One region of the Mesorhizobium sp. LMG17149 genome, then DNA from elsewhere that is predicted to be linked to it. Evidence: predicted binding sites of a transcription regulator. Region 1 holds the regulator's gene; each other region holds the start of a gene.
The links. Region 1 encodes PhoB, which activates phosphate uptake and scavenging genes when phosphate is short. Its sites were predicted from a motif close to TGTCATNNANCTGTCAT; they were not measured.

Region 1 (6,874 bases):
AGCTCAAGGCCGAGGGCGCGATGGCCGAGCACTTCAACAGCGGCCTGTTCACCTACGGCGCCTCCAGCCGCCCGGAAACCTCGGGCATGGGCGTGGCGATCATCGGCTCGTTTTATATGATGGTGATCGTGTTGCTCCTGGCGCTGCCGATCGGCGTCGCCGCCTCCATCTATCTGGAGGAGTTCGCCAAGAAGAACCGTTTCACCGACCTTATCGAGGTCAACATCAACAATCTGGCAGCGGTGCCGTCAATCGTCTTCGGCTTGCTCGGCCTCGCGGTGTTCATCAATTTCCTGGGCATGCCGCGCTCCGCCGCTTTCGTCGGCGGCCTGGTGCTGACACTGATGACGCTGCCGACGATCATCATCGCGACGCGCGCTGCACTTGCCGCGGTGCCGCCGTCGATCCGCTCGGCGGCTCTCGGTCTTGGCGCCTCCAAGATGCAGATGGTGTTCCAGCACATCCTGCCGCTTGCCGCACCCGGCATCCTCACCGGCACCATCATCGGTCTAGCGCGTGCGCTCGGTGAAACCGCGCCCCTGCTGCTAATCGGCATGGTCGCCTTCGTCGCCGATCCACCGACGACGCCTTTCGATCCGGCCACCGCGCTGCCGGTGCAGATCTATATGTGGGCGAACGAGGCCGAGCGCGCCTTCGTCGAGCGCATGTCGGGCGCGATCATCATCCTGCTCGTCTTCCTCATGGCCATGAACATCACCGCGATCGTGCTTCGGCGTCGGTTCGAGCGGCGCTGGTAGAAAAAAGGCATTTTGGTATGAACATCATGACCGAACAGTCCCTTGAAAATGCAGTGGGCGATAAGATGAACGCCAAGTCGAACGAAGTGATCAAAATGCGCGGCGACAAGGTCGGCGTGTTCTATGGCGAGAAGCAGGCGCTGTTCGATGTCAATCTCGACGTCCGCCTGAATCAGGTGACGGCGCTGATCGGCCCCTCCGGCTGCGGCAAGTCGACCTTCCTGCGTTGCCTCAACCGCATGAACGACACCATCGATTCCGCGCGGGTAACCGGCAAGATAACGCTCGACGAAGAAGACATCTACGACAAGAACATCGATGTCGTCGAACTCAGGGCGCGCGTCGGCATGGTGTTTCAGAAACCCAATCCGTTCCCCAAGTCGATCTACGAGAACGTCGCCTATGGCCCGCGCATCCACGGATTGGCCAAGCGCAAGGCCGACATGGATCAGATCGTCGAGTCGAGCTTGAAGAAGGCGGCGATCTGGAACGAGGTGAAGGACCGTTTGCAGGAACCTGGCACGGGTCTTTCCGGTGGCCAGCAGCAGCGTCTGTGCATTGCACGCGCCATCGCCGTGTCACCCGAGGTGATCCTGATGGACGAACCGTGTTCGGCGCTCGACCCGATCGCCACTGCTCGCGTCGAGGAACTGATCGACGAACTGCGCCAGAACTATACGATCGTCATCGTCACCCATTCGATGCAGCAGGCCGCGCGCGTGTCGCAGCGCACCGCGATGTTCCATCTAGGCTATCTGGTCGAGGAGGGCGCCACCGACAAGATGTTCACCACCCCCGACGACAAACGCACCCAGGACTACATCACCGGCCGGTTCGGCTGAGCTCAGGCATATGAGGGACGAAGATCATGGGTGAACATACCGTTGCATCTTTCGATGAGGATCTGGAGCAGATCAGCCAGCTGATCCGCGACATGGGCGATCTCGCCCGCTCGATGGTCAGTGGCTCGACCAAGGCTTTGCTCAATTCGGACAATGCGCTGGCGCAGCGCGTGGTTTCCGACGATGCCATCATGGATGCCCGCCAGCGCGAGCTGGACGATCGCGCCATCACGCTGATCGCCAAGCGCCAGCCAATGGCCAACGATCTGCGTGCGGTGGTCGGTTCGATCCGCATGGCCGGCGACCTCGAGCGCATCGGCGACCTTGCCAAGAACATCGCCAAGCGCGTCGGCACTGTCGGGCTGAGCGTCACGCCGCACGATCTTTCGCATTCGATCGACGCGATGGCGCAGCTGGTGCTGATCCAGGTGCAGGGGGTCGTCGACGAGTATGCCGCCGCTGACGCGGCAGCGCTTGCCACGCTCAGAAACAATGATGAACGCATCGACGTCAAATACACCTCGGTGTTCCGCGAGCTGCTGACCTACATGATGGAAGATCCCCGCAACATCACGGCGTGCACGCACCTGTTGTTTTGCGCCAAGAACCTCGAGCGGATCGGCGACCACGTGACCAACATCGCCGAAAATGCCTACTATGTTTTGACCGGCACGCAGCTGCCAGCCAATCGTCCGAAGCAGGACGAGACGGCAATGTCCGCGCCAGCGGCATAACAGGGGTGACCAGCCGATGATCGCACCACGCATCATGGTGGTGGAGGATGAGGAGCCGCTAGGCGTGCTGCTCCGCTACAATCTTGAATCCGAAGGTTACCAGGTCGAGGTCGTGACGCGCGGCGATGAGGCCGAAATCCGGCTGCAGGAGAACGTTCCCGATCTTCTGGTGCTCGACTGGATGGTGCCTGCGGTTTCGGGCATCGAACTCTGCCGGCGCCTGCGAATGCGTCCCGAGACCGAGCGGCTGCCGATCATCATGCTGACCGCGCGAGGCGAGGAAAGCGACCGCGTGCGCGGCCTGTCGACCGGCGCCGACGACTATCTGGTCAAGCCCTTCTCGACGCCGGAGTTCATGGCCAGGGTCAAGGCGCTGCTGCGCCGGGCCAAGCCGGAAGTGCTGTCCAGCGTGCTCAAGGTCGGCGATATCGTGCTCGATCGCGAGTCGCACCGTGTCTATCGCAAGAAGAGCGAGATCCGGCTTGGGCCGACGGAATTCCGCCTGCTCGAATTCATGATGCGCCATCCAGGCCGCGTGTTCTCGCGCAGCCAGCTGCTCGACAATGTCTGGGGCGAGACGATCTACATCGATGAGCGCACGGTCGACGTGCATGTCGGCCGGCTGCGCAAGGCGGTCAACAATGGCCGTATGCCTGATGTCATCCGCACGATCCGTGGGGCCGGATACGCCATCCGAGAGGACTGAACTCCCTCGTTTGAACTCACGCCACGTTCTTGCCGCCGAAACCGGATCTCGCCTGCACGCCCGGCGCAAAAATCTCCTGATCGACGAAGATCAGCGCCCGCATGGCGCAGCCTTCGCGGATCAGCGGCAGTTCGTTCGGCTCGGTGTCGAAGGAAATCGATTTGGAATGCTGGCCGCCGGCGGTCTGGGCAATCGCTTGCCGCAATGCCGGCTCGATCAGGTCGAAGGCGGCGGCGCTGACACCGACCATGGCGACCGGCGCCGGATCGATCAGCGCGAACAGGCTGCCGAGGCCGTAGCCGAGCGCTTCGCCGGCCTTGCGATAGGCTTCCCGTTCGGGTCCGTCACCTTCGCGGGCCGCGGCAGCCAGGGCGCGCATGTCGGCGTCGCTGACATCGGCAACGGGTTCTGCATCCTCGCCCATCTGCCTGGCGTTGCGCCATATGGCGTAATTGCCCGCATAGGCTTCGACGCAGCCGCGCCGTCCGCAGCGACATAGCGCGCCGTTCGGCCGATGGATCATGTGGCCGAATTCGCCGCCCGAAGAATGGGTGCCGGTGAACAATTCGCCCTTCAGCACCAGTCCCATGCCGATGCCGTGCGACAAAAGGATAGCGATGAAATCGTCGCGGTAACGATCGGGGTCGCGCCAGCGCAGCGCCACCGCCATCATGTTGCAGTCGTTCTCCATTATGGCGGGGATGCCGAACTCGTCTTCGAATATGTCAGCGAAGGCGATGTCGGTGTGCGGCGTGATCGGCGACCACAGCATGGCGCGGGCACGGGTGTCGGTGATGCCCTGGATGGCCAGCGCGATGCGGGCGATGCTGCGCACGTCCAGGTCGGGATCTGCCAGGCGGCGCCGCACGATGGCCGTGCATTCCCCGATCAGCGACTCGCGCGACATCGTCAGCGTGTCCAGCCGGCGCTGTTCCTCGGATATTACCTGGCCGGCATAGTCGATGACGGCGACGGAGAGGAAGTTCAGCGACAGCACCACGGTCATTACCGCGGCCGCTTCCGGATTGAGACTGAGGCCGACCTGCGGCCGGCCGCGTTTGAGCGAGCCGGCCTCGCTCGGCTTGCTTTCGGTCAGGATGCCTTCGACGATCAGGTCGGATGAAATCGCCGAGATGGTCGAATGGCTGAGGCTTGTGGTCGCGGCGATCTCGGTTCGCGACGGCTGTCCGGCGCGGCGCACTGCCGCGATCACCATGGCGCGGTTGCGGCGGCGCAGATCGTCGTGGCGGATTCCGACCGACATGTTCTTTCATATCCTCCCGGTCGCCGCGGTTCCTCCTGCCCCTGGAACGCTGTCGGTGACGCCGGTAAATACTGGCAGAAGCTGCAGGCCGTGTCATTTATTTATTCCGAGACTCGAAAAAACCTCGAAATGACATCAAAATCCATCAGAATCGATGTTGACAGCGTTCGGGCGTTGGCCCAGTATTTTTTCGAGGCTCGAAAAAATAGAGCCTTTGTGCCGGCCCTCGGGTCAGTTTGGTCGCGCCATACGCGGCGCAGGGAGGATAATATGAAAAGATTCACGGCCGCCATCCTGGCGGGTGCCGCCATGTCGCTGACGCTCGCGTCTGTCGCGCAGGCGAAGGACAAGGTTGTCGGCGTTTCGTGGTCCAACTTCCAGGAAGAACGCTGGAAGACCGACGAGGCCGCCATGAAGACGGCGATCGAGGCCGCCGGCGACAAGTACATCTCCGCCGATGCGCAGTCCAATCCCGGCAAGCAGCTTACCGATGTCGAAAGCCTGATCTCGCAGGGCGCCAATTCACTGATCATCCTGGCGCAGGATGCGTCGGCCATCGGCCCGGCGGTGCAGAAGGCGCTGGACGAGGGCATTCCGGTCGTCGGCTATGACCGGCTGATCGAGAACAAGGACGTCTTCTATCTGACCTTCGACAACAAGGAAGTCGGCCGCATGCAGGCCCGCGAAGTGTTCAAGGTCAAGCCGGAAGGCAACTACGTCTTCATCAAGGGCTCCGGTGCCGATCCCAATGCCGACTTCCTGTTCTCGGGCTCGATGGAAGTGCTCAAGGAAGCCATCGACAGCGGCAAGATCAAGAATGTTGGCGAAGCCTACACGGATGGCTGGCTGCCCGCCAACGCCCAGAAGAACATGGAGCAGTTCCTGACCGCCAACGACAACAAGGTCGACGCGGTGGTCGCGGCCAATGACGGCACTGCCGGTGGCGTCGTCGCGGCGCTGACGGCTCAAGGCTTGGCCGGCACCGTGCCGGTCTCGGGTCAGGACGGCGACCACGCCGCGCTGAACCGCATCGCCCTCGGCACGCAAACCGTGTCGGTGTGGAAGGACGCGCGGGAGCTCGGCAAGAATGCCGCCGAGATCGCCTCGCAACTGGCCGACGGCAAGAAGACGAGCGACATCGCCGGCGCCAAGGACTTCACGACGCCGGGCGGCAACACCGTCAAGTCGCTGTTCCTGACCCCGGTTGCCATCACCAAGGACAATCTCAACGTCGTCATCGACGCCGGCTGGATCAAGAAGGACGAAGTCTGCGCGGGTGTCGCCGCCGGCACCGTGGCGGCCTGCAACTGATCCGTACCACTTTGCAATATCTGAACGCCGCGGCCCAAAAGCCGCGGCGTTTTCTCAAAGAATTGTGTTTCCGCATCATGCGGATAGCTTCTAGGCTGGGCTCCGGCATGCGTGTCAGACGGCCAGCCGGTGGGAGGAAACCATGACCGATACGACGTCAAACCCGCAGACCGATACGGCGCGCGCGTCGGAACTCGGCGCCGTCGCCCGGTTCCTGAAGGCGACCGAGATCGACACCCGCATGCTCGGCATGATCGGCGCGCTGCTGGTCATCTGGATTGGGCTGCATGTCATTTCCAGCCTGCGCCTTGGCGTCAATCCGCTCGATTTCGACAGCCGCACCTTTCTCACGCCGCGCAATCTGTGGAACCTGTCGGTGCAGACATCCGCGGTTGCCATCATGGCCTGCGGCATGGTGCTGGTCATCGTCATGCGCAACATCGACCTGTCGGTCGGTTCCGCCGAGGGCCTGATCGGCATGGTGATGGGATTTGCCCAGGTGCATTTCCTGGTGCGCTTTGTCGGGCTCGAACTCGGCAACCCGTGGATCTGGGTCCTGGCACTGGTCATCGGCCTGGCGCTCGGCCTGTTGATCGGCGCTTTTCAAGGCTTCGTCATCGCCTATCTCGAAGTGCCCGCCTTTATCGTGACGCTGGGCGGCCTGCTGGTCTGGCGCGGTGCCGCCTGGTGGGTCACTTCAGGCCAGACCGTGGCGCCGCTTAACGCCACTTTTCAGCTGATGGGCGGTGGGCCGGCGGGATCGATCGGCGCGACCTGGAGCTGGGTCGTTGGGATCGTCGCCTGCCTCGCCGTGGTGTTTGGGCTTTTCAACGGGCGGGTGCAGCGCAAGCGTTTCCGGTTTCCGCTACGTCCGATCTGGGCCGAGGCGCTGCTTGGAGTCGTCACCTGCGGCGCCATCATGGGTGCGGTCTGGCTCGCCAACTCCTACCCCTGGCCGATCGGCATCGTGAACAGATATGCGGCCGCCAACAACATCACCGTTCCCGAAGGCGGCCTGTTCATCGCCCACGGTATCGCCATACCGGTGCTGATGGCTGTCGCCGTCGGGCTGGTCATGACCTTCATCACCAACCGCACCCGTTTCGGCCGCTATGTGTTCGCCATCGGCGGCAATCCCGAGGCGGCCAATCTCGCCGGCATCAACACGCGATGGATCACCATGAAGGTGTTCATGATCATGGGCGTGCTGGCCACGATTGCCGCGGCGATCTCCTCGGCCCGGCAGAATTCGGCCACCA
Region 2 (6,874 bases), on a different contig from region 1:
GCGCATGAACAGGCGCGCGTTCCTCGGTGCATCCGCCTTGGGTGCCCTGGCTCTTTCGGCGTGCACCACAACAGACGTGGCGCCGCCGCCGCCGGTTGCAGCACCGCCGAGCGATCCGGCTTTCGGCGATGCCGCGAGCATGTATGCGGCGCGTGTCGACGAGGGCTATCAACTGCCGGCAATCCCGGTCGCCAAGGTCGATCCGAAGTTCGTGCGCCAGATCGTGGCTGACCCGACCGGAGAGAAACCCGGCACGATTGTCGTCGATACGTCTGAGCACTTCCTCTATCTGGTGCGCGACGGCGGCACAGCTATCCGCTATGGCGTCAGCCTTGGCAAAGCCGGTTTCGGATGGACCGGCAGCGCCGTTGTCCAGGCGAGGAAGAAGTGGCCGGTCTGGACGCCGCCACCGGAAATGATCCAGCGCCGGCCGGAACTGGCGAAATACAAGGACGGCATGCCGCCAGGCCCGCAGAGCCCGCTGGGCGCCCGCGCGCTGTATTTGTTCCGCGATGGCAAGGACACGATGTACCGGCTGCACGGCACGCCGGAGTGGGATTCCATCGGCAAGAACGCATCGTCGGGCTGTGTGCGCTTCATGAACCAGGACATCATCGACCTTTACAGCCGCGTCAACGGCCCCGCCCAGGTCTTCGTGCGTCCCAACCTGTCGGCTGCCGGCAAGATCATGGCCGTGTCGAGCAGAACCGCCGAGCCGATCGACGCGGGCGTGCCGAGGGACGCGGAGTTCTTGAAGTAAGCCTTCTCTGCCTGGAGCAACACCAGCAATAGTGCTTCGGGCGGACGCGCCAAGCGCGCCCGCCCGGGCAGTGGCCGTTACTTCTTGGCGAGACCCGGCAGCGTGACCTGATAGACCAGGAACATGGTGTCGACATCGGCGCCGTCTTCCGCCTTGTAGGGTGCGCCGACCTGAAAACCGTCCTGGGCGAGGAAGTCGTTGTCGTTGGCGACGAACAGGAAGTAGTCGTCGGGCAGCTTCGGATCGAGAACGCTGACCACCGACATCGCCTCCCACTTCTCCGACAGGTTGTTCTTGTCGTTCGGCGCGCCATTGTGCAGGCCGAAGCGGCCGAGTTCGCCCTTGTCGTTGATGTCGATGAACGGCGTCAGCTTGGCTGGCGTCACCGACGGGTCGAGCACGCCCTTGGGTGCCAGCGGCTTGTCGGCGGCATCGAAGGCGCCGCCGGCGATGTCGGTCGCGGCCGAGACGTCGACGACGAAGATCTGGCGCACCAGCGAGGTGTCGCCCTTCAGCCCCTGGCCGTTGCCGCTGTCGCGCGCCAGCATCAGGAAGGTCTTGTCGGAGAGCGCCACGATTTCGCTCTGCGCGGCGATCTTGGTCTTGCCCTTGGCATCCTTGAACACCGGCAGCGGCACGACATACTCATGCGCAAGCTTTAGATGAGCGGGGTCGGAGGCGTCATAGACCAGCGCGCGGGTGTTCTGGCGCGTCGCGGGCGAATCGCCGCCATCCTGGCGGGGCGCCGACTGCAGCACCGCGATCAGGAACTTGCCGTCCGGCGTCATCGCCATGCCTTCGAGGCCCTGATTGTTCTGGCGGCCGGTGTCGGGATCCTTCGGATCGGGTTCGGCAGCACCTGGGCCCGGATTGTCCGAGGCAAAGTTCGGCGCGCCGTGGCGCATCGGCACCAGCGCAGCCGGTGGCTGGGTCGCCGACAACAGATGTCCGTCGGCGGAAAACCGGTAGATGTTCGGGCCGTATTCGTCGGAGATGAACATCGAGCCGTCGGGCAGGCGCACGATGGCCTCGTTGTCGAGCGCCAGCTTGTCATTGTCGGCTTGCGGCAGGATCGGCATGTCGCCGCTCGCCGCGCGCACGCCGTTGAGCGGATCGAGGCCGGTGGCATCAGCGCCCTTGTCGTCGGTGAGAAGCATGGTGTCGGCGAGCGTTGCCTTGACGCCCGCCTGCTCCTGGCCGGCAGCGGGCACGGCATCTGGTGCTACCGGGGTAAACTCGATGCCGATCGTGTTGAGACGCGGCCGGTAGTCGGTGGTGCCGACGACATTGTAGCCGCGGTCCGGCAGCAGCCAGAGCGAACCCTTGTAGCTGGCGGCATCATGCGTCCAGCCTGCCGTATCGATCGACATGCCGGAGCCCGAGCCGAACGTCTCGCCGAACTTGTCGCGCTGAGCGGCCGGGATGCGGCCGACGCCGACCAGCCCCTTGTTGACGAGGCCGCCGACGGTCGCGGTGCTGTCGGCGAGCGCCGGCGTCAAGGCGGTGAACAAGGCCAGCGCGACGCCGAGCGACGCGGTTCGATACAGGTGTTTCATGGATAATCCTCTTTGTGACGGATGTGCCGGAGCGGCCGCGGGACGAAAAACTGAAAGAGGTGCGACATCGATGATGCCGCGCAAGCCTCCCCGAAACGCGGTCTACGGCGCGAACATGATGCTTGCGTGACAGCGCGCAGTGCATGCCGGCGGTCGACGAAAAACGATGCGCGCGCGCGGCACTAGACACTTATGTCCAGTGCATATATGCTCCAGCCTTCGGACTAACCGTGGAGGGGAAGCCTTGAAGTCGCACTACCGCGCAGTCGTCATCGGGGGTGGCGTGGTCGGGGCCTCCGTCCTTTATCATCTGACGCGATTTGGCTGGAGCGATGTGGCGCTGATCGAGCGCGCCGAACTGACGGCCGGTTCGACCTGGCACGCGGCGGCAGGCTTCCATGCGCTCAACGCCGACCCCAACGTGGCGGCGCTGCAGGACTACACCATCAATCTCTACCGCGAGATCGAGGCAGAATCCGGCTGGGATATCGGCCTGCACATGACCGGCGGCGTCAACATCGCCAGCGATCCCGCGCGCTGGGAGTGGCTGAAATCGGCCTGGGCGGTGTTCCAGTCGGTTGGCATCGAGACCGCGCGCCTTGTCACGCCCGACGAGATCAAGGCGATCTGCCCGATCGTCGACGTCACCGGCGTGCTTGGCGGCCTGCATGATTCCAACGAAGGCCATCTCGACCCGTACGGCACGACGCACGCCTATGCCGGCGCTGCAAAAAAGCGCGGCGCCGACATCATCCTGCGCAACCGGGTCGTCGAGCTGAAGGCGCGCGCCGACGGTCGCTGGGATGTCGTCACGGAGCAGGGCACCATCATCGCCGAGCATGTCGTCAATGCTGGCGGGCTGTGGGCAAAGCAGCTCGGCCGCATGGCCGGCGTCGACCTGCCGGTGACGCCGATGGAGCACCATTATTTCATCACTGAGGACATTCCCGAGATCGCGGCGCTGGACAGGGAAATCGGCATCGCCGTCGATCTCGACGGCTTTTCGTATCTCAGGCAGGAGCGCAAGGGCGTGCTGCTCGGCGTTTACGAGCAGAACCCGAAGCACTGGAACATGGATGGCGCGCCGTGGGACTACGGCATCGAGCTGATCCCGGAAGACATCGACCGCATCAGCCCCGAACTCGCCAAGGCGCATGAGCGCTTTCCTTGCCTGGCGACGGCCGGCATCCGCAAATGGATCAACGGCGCCTTCACCTTCACGCCGGACGGCAATCCGATTGTCGGGCCGGTGCGCGGGCTGAGGAACTACTGGGTTGCCTGCGGCGTCATGGCCGGTTTCAGCCAGGGCGGGGGCGTTGGCAAGTCGCTGGCCGAATGGATGATTTTCGGCGAACCGCAGGCCGACATCTTCGGCATGGACATCGCTCGCTACGGCGCCTTCGCCGCCAACCGGGAATATCTCAGGCAGACGACGCGCCAGTTCTATTCGCGCCGCTTCGTGATGACCTTTCCCAATGAACGACTGCCCGCCGGCCGGCCGCTGAAACGCCCGGGTGCCTATGACGGCATGAGCGCGGCGGGATGCGAATGGACGGCTTCCTGGGGGCTGGAAATCCCGGCCTATTTCGCGCCGATGGGATTTGCCGAGAACACGACGCTGCGGCGCTCCAACGCCTTCGACATCGTCGGCGAGGAGGCGCTGCAGGTGCGCCGTGCCGCCGGTCTCGTCGATATCTCGGCCTATTCGCGCTATGCGGTGGCGGGGCCAGGTGCGGAAGTCTGGCTCGACCGGCTGCTCGCCTGCAGGCTGCCGAAGCCGGGGCGGGCCGGCCTGGCGCCGATGCTCGGCCATGACGGACGGCTGAAGGGCGACCTCACCGTCTTCAACTGGGGCGGCGGCAGCTATTGGCTGATGGGCTCCTACTATCTCCGGGAATTCCACATGCGCTGGTTCGAGAGCCATGCGGCTGAAGGCGTCACCGTCGACGACCTCTCCGACACGATGAGCGGTTTCCTGCTGACGGGGCCGAACGCGCGCAAGATACTGGAGCGAACGACGCATCAGGATGTGTCCGGCGCAGCGCTGCCGTTCATGGCCTGCGGCACATTCGACATCGGCATGGTGCAGGCCCGTGTAGCGCGGCTGTCTATATCAGGCGAGCTCGGCTTCGAAATCAGTTGCCCCGTGACCATGCATGCCACTCTGCGCGACACGCTGCTGGCGGCGGGCGAGGATCTCGGCCTTGCCGAAATCGGCTATTACGCGCTCAACGCACTGCGGCTGGAGAAGAGCTTTGGCATCTGGTCGCGCGAATTCACGCAAGGCTACACGCCGGGCCAGACCGGTCTCGACCGCTTCATCGCTTTCGGCAAGAGCGGCTTCATCGGCCGCGAAGCAGCGTTGAAGCAGCGGGAGGCCGGCAGCGGCCAATGCCTGGTGACCCTGGAAATCGATGCGCTCGACGCCGATGCCAGCGGCTTCGAGCCTGTCTGGCATCAGGGCCGGCGCGTCGGCTTCGTCACCTCGGGCGGCTACGGTTATACGGTCGGCAAGAGCCTGGCGCTGGCGCTGGTCGACCGCGATTTCGCGGGCGAGGGCACCGCGCTCTCCGTGCATGTCGTGGGTGAGGAACGGCCGGCGCGTGTCGTCGCGGCCTCGCCTTACGATCCCGAGGGCAAGGCAATGCGGCAATGAGGAGGATTTCCGATGGTCGATGACGCGGCACGGGACGGCAGGCGCGAACGCCGGCGTGGACGCACGGGCGAGGCCGGCAGCGAAAGCAGCCGCCGTCCCAACTACCATTCGCTGAAGAACCCGTTCCTGCCGCAGCCGATCTTTTCGGACGATCAAGTGGCCGCGATTCACGACACGGCGCTGCGGGTGCTGGAAGAGCTCGGCATCAAGGTGCTGCTGCCGCAGGCGCGTGAGCACTTCGCCAGCGCCGGCGCGCTGGTCGATCCGGACACCGACATGGTGCGCATCGGCCGCGACATGGTGACGGCGGCACTCGCCTCGGCGCCGAGATCGATCCACGCTCACGCCGGTTCGCGCGCCCGCGATCTGACGCTGGAGCTCGGCTCGATGACCTTCCTCGCCGGATGCGGGGCGCCGAACGTCACCGATCTCGAGCGCGGCCGGCGGCCGGGAACACTGGCGGATTTCGAGGATCTCATGCGGCTGGTGCAGCATTTCGACGTGCTGCATATGCTGGGGCCCTGCATCGAACCGCAGGATGTCGACAACCGCTTTCGCCACTATGCCGTCAACCGCGCGCAGCTGACGCTGTCGGACAAGCTCCCGTTCGTCTTCGCGCGCGGCACCCCGCAAGTCGAGGACGGGTTCGAGATGATTCGTCTGGCGCGCGGCCTGTCGCAGGACGAGTTTCTGGCAAATGCATATTGCTACACCGTCATCAACACCAACTCGCCGCGCCAGCTCGACATCCCGATGGCGCAAGGCATCATCGATTTCGCCCGCGCGGGCCAAATCTCCGTCATCACGCCGTTCTGCCTGGCTGGCGCGATGGCGCCGATCACGGTCGCCGGCGCGCTGACGCTGCAGCATGCCGAGGCGCTCGCCGGGCTGACGCTGGCGCAGATCGTGCGGCCCGGCGCACCGGTCGTCTACGGCTCGTTCTCCTCCAATGTCGACATGAAATCCGGCGCGCCGGCCTTCGGTACGCCCGAGCACGTCAAGGCGACGCTGGGCGCCGGTCAGCTGGCGCGCTTCACCGGACTGCCGTGGCGATCGGGCGGCGGCAGTGCGGCCAACATCTCAGACGCGCAGGCCGCGCACGAGACGCAGTTCGCGCTGTGGGGCTCGGTGCTGGCCGGAGCGACGATGTGCATCCATGCCGCCGGCTGGCTGGAGGGCGGCCTCAGTGTCTCCTTCGAGAAGCTGATCACCGACATCGAGGCGCTGCAGACGGTGGCTGAACTTTGTGCCGCGACGCCCGGCGATATCGATACGATCGGCTTCGAGGCCATCGCCGAGGTGCAGCCGGGCGGCCACTTCTTCTCGGCCGGCCACACCATGGCGCGCTACCGCACCGCCTTCTACGAACCGCTGGTGGCCGACTGGTCGAATTTCGGCAACTGGACGCAAAGCGGCTCGAAGACGGCAAGCGAGCGCGCCACCGGCGTCTGGAGGCGGGTGCTTGCCGATTTCGCGCCGCCGGCAACGGCTGCCGCCACATCAGGCGTGCTGGATGAGTTTATCGCGCGGCGCACGGCAGAGGGCGGAGCGGCGCCGGTGTCTTAAGACCGGCTCTCGCTGATCGCCCTGGTTGTGGCGCGATCCGGAACCTGCAGCGCCTCCCGCGCATTCAAGGTTGCGGCCGGTGCACTGCGGCACCGGTGCTGTTTGAGGGGAGGACGACATCGGCGGCCCTGCTGCCACCATCAATCGCTGTCGCGTGCGACCAGCTCCAGCGGCCAGACCTCGCGGATGATCCGTGGACCCTCCGGGCCGGCGAAGGCGGGAAGCGACGCCAGCAGCATTTCGGCGAGTCGTTGTCCCATTGGCTCCAGCGCCGGGCGGAAGGCGGTCAACGCCGGGGAAAAATAGCGGCAGAGCGGCGTGTCGACGATGACGGTC
Region 3 (6,874 bases), on a different contig from region 1:
CTCGCTCACCGTCATGCCTTCGATGTAATCGCGTTGCGCAACCGGATCGGGCGCGTCGAGGAGTTCTCCGATGTCAGCATTCACAAGCGCAGGCTCGGCGACACCGGGGAAGCCGCGACCGTGTTGGAGATCCAGCTTGGACTGGAAATGCCGACATCGCTGCGACTCGACCGGCTGCTCGCTGGCGAACTCGGCATCTCGCGATCACGGCTTCAGGCGCTGGAGGAGAGGCGGCTGCTCATCGTTGAACCGGATGGCGCAAAGGCCCTGCGCAAGCCTACCCGCGCGGGAATCGCGATCCGCATCGATCTGGCCGGCGAGGCCGATCGGCAGGCCATCATCTCGGCTGCCGGTGGATGAACGAAAAAGGGGCGGAACACTGGTTGCTCCGCCCCTATCGACTGTCGGAAAATAGAGAGCTTACGCCGCGCCGACCACCTTGGACGACTTCTCGAACCGCTTGCGCTCGTTCGGATCGAGATAGAGCTTGCGCAGCCGAATGGTCTTCGGCGTCACTTCGACCAGTTCATCGTCCTGGATCCAGGCCAGGGCGCGTTCCAGCGTCATGCGGATCGGCGGCGTCAGCTTGACCGCCTCGTCCTTGCCGGCGGCACGGATGTTGGTCAGCTTCTTGCCCTTGAGCACGTTCACTTCAAGATCATTGTCGCGGCTATGGATGCCGATGATCATGCCCTGATACACCTTGACGCCCGGATCGATGACCATCGGGCCGCGATCTTCCAGGTTCCACATGGCGTAGGCGACCGATTCGCCCTGTTCGTTGGAAATCAGCACGCCATTGGTGCGGCCCGGCAGCTCACCCTTGTAGGGCTCATAGGCGTGGAAGAGCCGGTTCATCACGGCGGTGCCGCGCGTGTCGGTCAAAAGCTCCGACTGGTAGCCGATCAGGCCACGGGTCGGCGCGTGGAAGACGATGCGCTGGCGATTGCCGCCGGACGGGCGCAGTTCGACCATCTCGGCCTTGCGCTCGGACATCTTCTGCACGACGACGCCGGCATGCTCCTCATCGACGTCGATGACGACTTCTTCGACCGGCTCCAGCAATTCGCCGTTCTCGCCCTTCTGCATGACGACGCGCGGACGCGACACGGCGATTTCAAAGCCTTCGCGGCGCATCGTCTCGATCAGCACGGCCAGCTGCAATTCGCCGCGGCCGGAGACGAAGAACGAATCCTTGTCGGGTGATTCCTCGATCTTCAGCGCGACATTGCCTTCGGCTTCGCGCAGCAGGCGGTCGCGGATGACGCGGCTGGTCACCTTGTCGCCTTCGGTGCCGGCCAGCGGACTGTCGTTGACCAGGAACGACATGGTCACGGTCGGCGGATCGATCGGCTGCGCATGCAGCGGTTCGCTCACGCTCGGGTCGCAGAACGTGTCGGCGACGGTGCCCTTCGACAGGCCGGCAATGGCGACGATGTCGCCCGCCTGCGCTTCTTCGATCGGCTGGCGCTCAAGGCCGCGGAAGGCCAGGATCTTCGAAATACGGCCGGTTTCGATCTGGGTACCGTCATGATGCAGCACCTTGACCGGCTGGTTGGCCTTCAGCGTGCCGCTCTCGATACGGCCGGTGATGATGCGGCCGAGGAACGGATTGGCTTCCAGGATGGTGCCGATCATGCGGAACGGGCCGGGATGAACGGTCGGCTCCGGCACATGCTTGATGACGAGGTCGAACAGCGGTCCCAGCTGCTGGTCCTTGGGTCCTTCCGGATTTTCCGAAACCCAGCCATCGCGGCCTGAACCGTACAGAATCGGGAAGTCGAGCTGCTCGTCGGTGGCGTCGAGCGCCGCGAAAAGGTCGAACACCTCGTTGACCACCTCGACGTGACGGGCGTCCGGACGGTCGATCTTGTTGATGACGACGATCGGCTTCAGGCCGACCTTGAGCGCCTTGCCGACGACGAACTTGGTTTGCGGCATCGGCCCTTCGGCTGCGTCGACCAGCACGATGGCTGAGTCCACCATCGACAGGATGCGTTCGACCTCGCCGCCAAAATCGGCGTGGCCGGGGGTGTCGACGATGTTGATGCGGGTATCCTTCCAGTCGACCGAAGTCGCCTTGGCCAGGATGGTGATGCCGCGTTCCTTTTCGAGGTCGTTGGAATCCATGGCGCGCTCGGCGACGCGCTGATTGTCTCGGAAGGAGCCGGACTGCTTCAAAAGCTGGTCGACCAGGGTGGTCTTTCCATGGTCGACGTGCGCGATGATCGCGATATTACGGATTTTCATGTTCTGGTCTCGGAAGCGTTGCAGGCAGCAGGCCAAAAGGCGCTGCCTCTTTCGGTTGCGCGGCTCATACAGGGTTTTTCGCAGTTGCGAAAGAGGAGGAGCGTCACCAAATACTCATCAAATCTTAAGCATCTGCGTGTGAGATGATTTTGTTAACCAAGGCGGGAACCCTTTGGGGCCCGGGCAGTTCAAACGTCATGACCGATAAACTCAACCGATTCTGGCCGCTCATCGCGTCTGTTGCCTTCGCCGTCCTGCTGGCGGCCAACGCCGCACAGTCAGCCGCGACGATGAAGGAATCACGGCCTGCCTTGCCGTCGGAGGCACAGTCGGCCGAGCAGATTTTCGCCGACGCACCAGACGGCGTCGACCCGATGGTGACCGGCCCGGTCAGCGCCGCCTTCAAGCAGCGGCAGGACGCCGCCAACTGCGACAGCGCCGTCTGGCCGAATATCCCCATGGTCTGCTACCCGGACTAGTCAGCGCTTCACCCCCCGCCCCGTCTCGCCAGCTTCGCTTTGCGAAGCCGCCGCCAACCTTCCCCACAAGGGGGAGGGTTGAGAAGCGCGCTTACGCCGACCGCACCGGGTCGAGCGTCACCTTGTAGAGTTCGTTGTCGTCGCGATCCATCAGCCGCACCGTCATCTGCTCGCTGGCGCCTGAAATATCGACGAGCCCGAAGAATTGCAGCCCGGCCGAGGGCGGCAGGTTCTGTCCCTGTTCGGCGGTCGGCGCCTTGATGAACTTCAGCTCCGGACCGAACGTCATGTCGAAATCGTTGGGACCGAACGTGCCGGCATGGATCGGACCCGAGACGAATTCCCAGAACGGATTGAACTCCTGGAACTGCGCCTTGTCCGGGTTGTAATAATGCGCGGCCGTGTAATGCACATCTGCGGTGAGCCAGACGGTGTTGCTGATGCCGGCATTCTTTATGAAGCGCAGCAGGTCGGCGATCTCGAGCTCGCGCCCTTTTGGCAAGCCATTGTCGCCATTGCTGACCGCTTCGGCGCCAACCTTCTTGGTGCCGTCGTCCCAGACGACGAGGCCGAGCGGCATGTCGGCGGCGATGATTTTCCAGGTCGCCTTCGAATTCGCCAGTTCGCGCTTCAGCCATTTCGTCTGCTGCTCGCCGAGCATGCGCGACTGCGGCGTCATCTCATCCTGCATGTCGGGACCATTGGGGCCGCGATAGGAGCGCATGTCGAGGAAGAACACGTCGAGCAGCGGCCCATAAGCGATCTTGCGATAGACGCGGCCGGGCTCGGACGGTTCGTAGCGGATCGTCGTCATCTCGTGGAAAGCCCGCGCCGCGCGGGCCGCCAGCACGTGGATGGATTTTTCCGTGTAGCGGCTGTCGGCGCTGAGATCCTTGGAATCCGACCAGTTGTTCAGCACTTCATGGTCGTCCCACTGGTAGAAAGTCGGGCAGATGGCGCTCAGGCCGAGCACGCTCCTGTCCATCATGTTGTATTTCCACTGGTCCCGGTACTCGTCCAGCGTCTCGGCGACTTTGCGCTTGCCGTCGATCAGCACGACGTTCTTCCACTTGCCGCCGCCGGGCAGGTCGACCTCGTCCTTCATGGCGCCGTCGGCATAGATGGTATCGCCCGAATGCAGGAAGAAGTCAGGCGTGTGCTTGCCGATCGTGGCGTAGGTCTTCATGCCGGTCTCGTCGATGCCCCAGCCCTGGCCGGCGGTGTCGCCCGACCAGGCAAAGCGGATGTCGCGCTTCGAGGCTGGCGCCGTCCTGAAACGGCCGGTGATCGGCTCCGAAACGGCGTTGATGTCGGCGAGATCGGCCGATGTCATGCGGTAGAAGATATCCTGGTCCGAAGCGAGGTCGGTGAGCAGCCGCTTGACCGTGTAATCGCTGGCCGGCGACGTATCGAGCGGCGCCAGCCGCGTCGCACTGGCGAAATTCTCCGTCGACGACACCTCGAACATGACGCGCGACGGTCGGTCGGTGCGCGTCCACACCATGCCGCTGGTGGCGTCGACATCTCCCGACTGGACGCCATGGGTGAAGGAAGGCCGCTGATTGGCGCGCGAATAATAGGGCAGCGCCAGACCCGAAACGCCGGCCAGGCCAACGGCGCCGGCGGAGGTAACGAAAGCACGGCGGGTCATCGAAAGCTTGTTCACGGCTGTCTCCTGGATGGCTTGAACGGTGCCACCAAAATCCAGCGTCAATGTTTCAGGCGCATCTCGGGATGATGAAGGTTTGATAACAGTGAACAGGTGATCTCCCCCCTCGAGGGGGAGATGTCGCCGAAGGCGACAGAGGGGGTCGCCGCGCGTGGAGCGCTAACCTCCTTCTATCGCAAGAGGCCGAGCCCAGTCGGACCGACCCCCTCTGGCCGCTTCGCGGCCATCTCCCCCTCGAGGGGGGAGATTAACGCAGCGCCCTACGCCGCTTGCGGCTCCGGATCGAATGCCGGCTTGCTGGTGTTGATCAGCAGCGAGATACAGGCGGCGGCGATTGCCGTCATGCCGGCAATCAGGAAGGCCAGTTCGTAATTGCCCTGCAACTCGCGCATGGTGCCGCCAAAGGCGGCGGCTGTGGCCGCACCGATCTGGTGCCCGGCGACGATCCAGCCGAACACGATCGGCCCGCTGCGATCGCCGAACGCCTCGTTGGCGAGCCGCAGCGTCGGCGGCACGGTGGCGATCCAGTCGAGGCCGTAGAGCACGGCGAAGATGATCAGGCTGGTGGCCGAGAAGCCGGAATAGGGCAGATAGATCAGCGACAGGCCACGAATGCCGTAATAGACGCCGAGCAGCTTGCGCGGATCGTAGCGGTCGGTGAGCCAGCCTGACAACGTCGTGCCGATCAGGTCGAAGATGCCCATCATCGACAGCAGGCCGGCGGCCTGCACTTCGCCGATGCCCATGTCGCCGCAGAACGCGATCAGATGCGTGCCGACCAGCCCGTTGGTGGTGAAGCCGCAGACGAAGAAGGTGGCGAACAGATACCAGAACACCCGCGTGCCGGCGGCACGGCGCAGCGTCGAGAACGTATGCGCCAGAAAATTGCCCTGTGACGCAGGCGGAGTGGGCGGCACGTCGTCAGCCTCGGCGCCGTAGCGCACCATGCCGATCGATGCCGGCCGCTCCGGCACCAGCAGCCAGACCAGCGGTATCAGGGCAGCGGTCGCGATCGCGACCGCAATGACAACCGGCTGCCAGCCGCCCGACTGCGCCAGCGCGGCGATCAGCGGCAGGAACACCAGCATGCCCGAGGCGCTGGAGGCCGACATCAATCCCATGACAAGCCCGCGATTGGTCTTGAACCACCGGTTGACGATGGTCGCGCCGAGCACGCTGGCGACAGCACCGGAACCAATGCCCGAGAACACGCCCCAGGTGATGAACAGATGCCACGGCTTGGTCATCAGCAGGCTGAGCGCGGTCGAGCCCGACATCACCACCAGCGAGGCCAGCAACGTGCGGCGCAGCCCGATGCGCTCCATCAGGGCCGCGGCAAATGGCCCCGTCAGACCGTAAAGCAGGATGCCGACACCAGCAGCCAGCGAGATGATGTCGCGGCGCCAGCCGAAACTGTTTTCCAGCGGCAGCATCATGACAGAGGGTGCGGAGCGCAGGCCAGCCGCGACCAGCAGGCTAAGGAAGATCACGCCGACCACGACGAAAGCGTAGCGCTGGCCAAAGGGGCGGGATTGAGCTATCATGTTACTGACCGGTACGTTGCAGGTGGAGTATGTATACGTACCGATCGGTAACATTGTCAATCGAGCCACACGATGCCAACCGACAAAAATATTGATCTGACCATCAGCGACGATCATGCGTCGGCGCCACCGAAAGCAGCCAAGAAGATCCTCGATGTGGCTTATGACCTGTTCTACCGGCGCGGTATCAGGGCGATCGGCGTCGACGAGATCGTCAAGCGTGCCGGCGTCACCAAACCCAGCCTCTATCGCAGCTTTCCGTCCAAGGATGAACTGGCCGCCTCCTATCTCAGGCAGTACGATCTTGAATATTGGGAGCGTTTCGACGAGGCGGTTGCGGCTCATCCCGGCGACCCGCGCGCACAGATCAAGGCTTTCCTGACCCGCATCGGCAAGCGCACGCAAGTGGCGGACTATCGCGGCTGCGGCATGACCAACGCGGCGGTCGAATATCCCGACCACAGCCATCCGGCCCGTGTGGTCAGCGAGGCCAACAAGCAGGAATTGCGCCGCCGCCTGCGCGCCATGGCGGTTGCGATGGGCGCGCAAGACCCTGACACGCTCGGCGACGGCCTGCTGCTGCTGATCGAAGGCGCCTATATCAGTGGCCAGCTGTTCGGGCTCGGCGGCCCGGCGCAAGCGGTCGCCCGCAACGCGGACCTGCTGATTGAAGCGAGCTTGAAGAAATAACGTTTGGCGCTACGCTGCGGCAGCTTGCAACGGAGATTGACCGCCATGCGTGCCATTCTGATCCCGCTTGTTCTGGTCGGTCTGGGTCAGGCTGCGCAAGCCGACGGCATTTCCAGCGCCTACACCGATCTGGATTCGAAAAAGGATTGCGTGACCTACGCGCAGGCCGAGGAAGGCGACGGCGACTGGGCCGAACTCGCCTGTTCGGGCTATCGCGGCTATCCCGTACTGATAGCCTATGA

Region 2: the regulator PhoB is predicted to act here: its motif matches at 2,432-2,448, upstream of NP945_RS16995 (esterase-like activity of phytase family protein).
Region 3: the regulator PhoB is predicted to act here: its motif matches at 4,467-4,483, upstream of NP945_RS27270 (alkaline phosphatase).

What each region holds. Positions count from the first base shown of each region.
Region 1 is NZ_JANIFL010000008.1:265,037-271,910, forward strand. Features, by position in the region: gene pstA (phosphate ABC transporter permease PstA) at 1-758, shown strand, start outside; gene pstB (phosphate ABC transporter ATP-binding protein PstB) at 776-1,600, shown strand; gene phoU (phosphate signaling complex protein PhoU) at 1,627-2,334, shown strand; gene phoB (phosphate regulon transcriptional regulator PhoB) at 2,351-3,040, shown strand; gene NP945_RS20900 (ROK family protein) at 3,057-4,304, opposite strand; gene xylF (D-xylose ABC transporter substrate-binding protein) at 4,575-5,615, shown strand; gene NP945_RS20910 (sugar ABC transporter permease) at 5,758-6,874, shown strand, end outside.
Region 2 is NZ_JANIFL010000006.1:453,983-460,856, forward strand. Features, by position in the region: gene NP945_RS16990 (L,D-transpeptidase) at 1-760, shown strand, start outside; gene NP945_RS16995 (esterase-like activity of phytase family protein) at 838-2,316, opposite strand; gene NP945_RS17000 (FAD-dependent oxidoreductase) at 2,561-4,972, shown strand; gene NP945_RS17005 (trimethylamine methyltransferase family protein) at 4,985-6,538, shown strand; gene NP945_RS17010 (LacI family DNA-binding transcriptional regulator) at 6,679-6,874, opposite strand, start outside.
Region 3 is NZ_JANIFL010000013.1:188,889-195,762, forward strand. Features, by position in the region: gene NP945_RS27255 (DUF1062 domain-containing protein) at 1-360, shown strand, start outside; gene typA (translational GTPase TypA) at 421-2,250, opposite strand; gene NP945_RS27265 (hypothetical protein) at 2,448-2,729, shown strand; gene NP945_RS27270 (alkaline phosphatase) at 2,821-4,380, opposite strand; gene NP945_RS27275 (MFS transporter) at 4,659-5,942, opposite strand; gene NP945_RS27280 (TetR/AcrR family transcriptional regulator) at 6,015-6,632, shown strand; gene NP945_RS27285 (hypothetical protein) at 6,678-6,874, shown strand, end outside.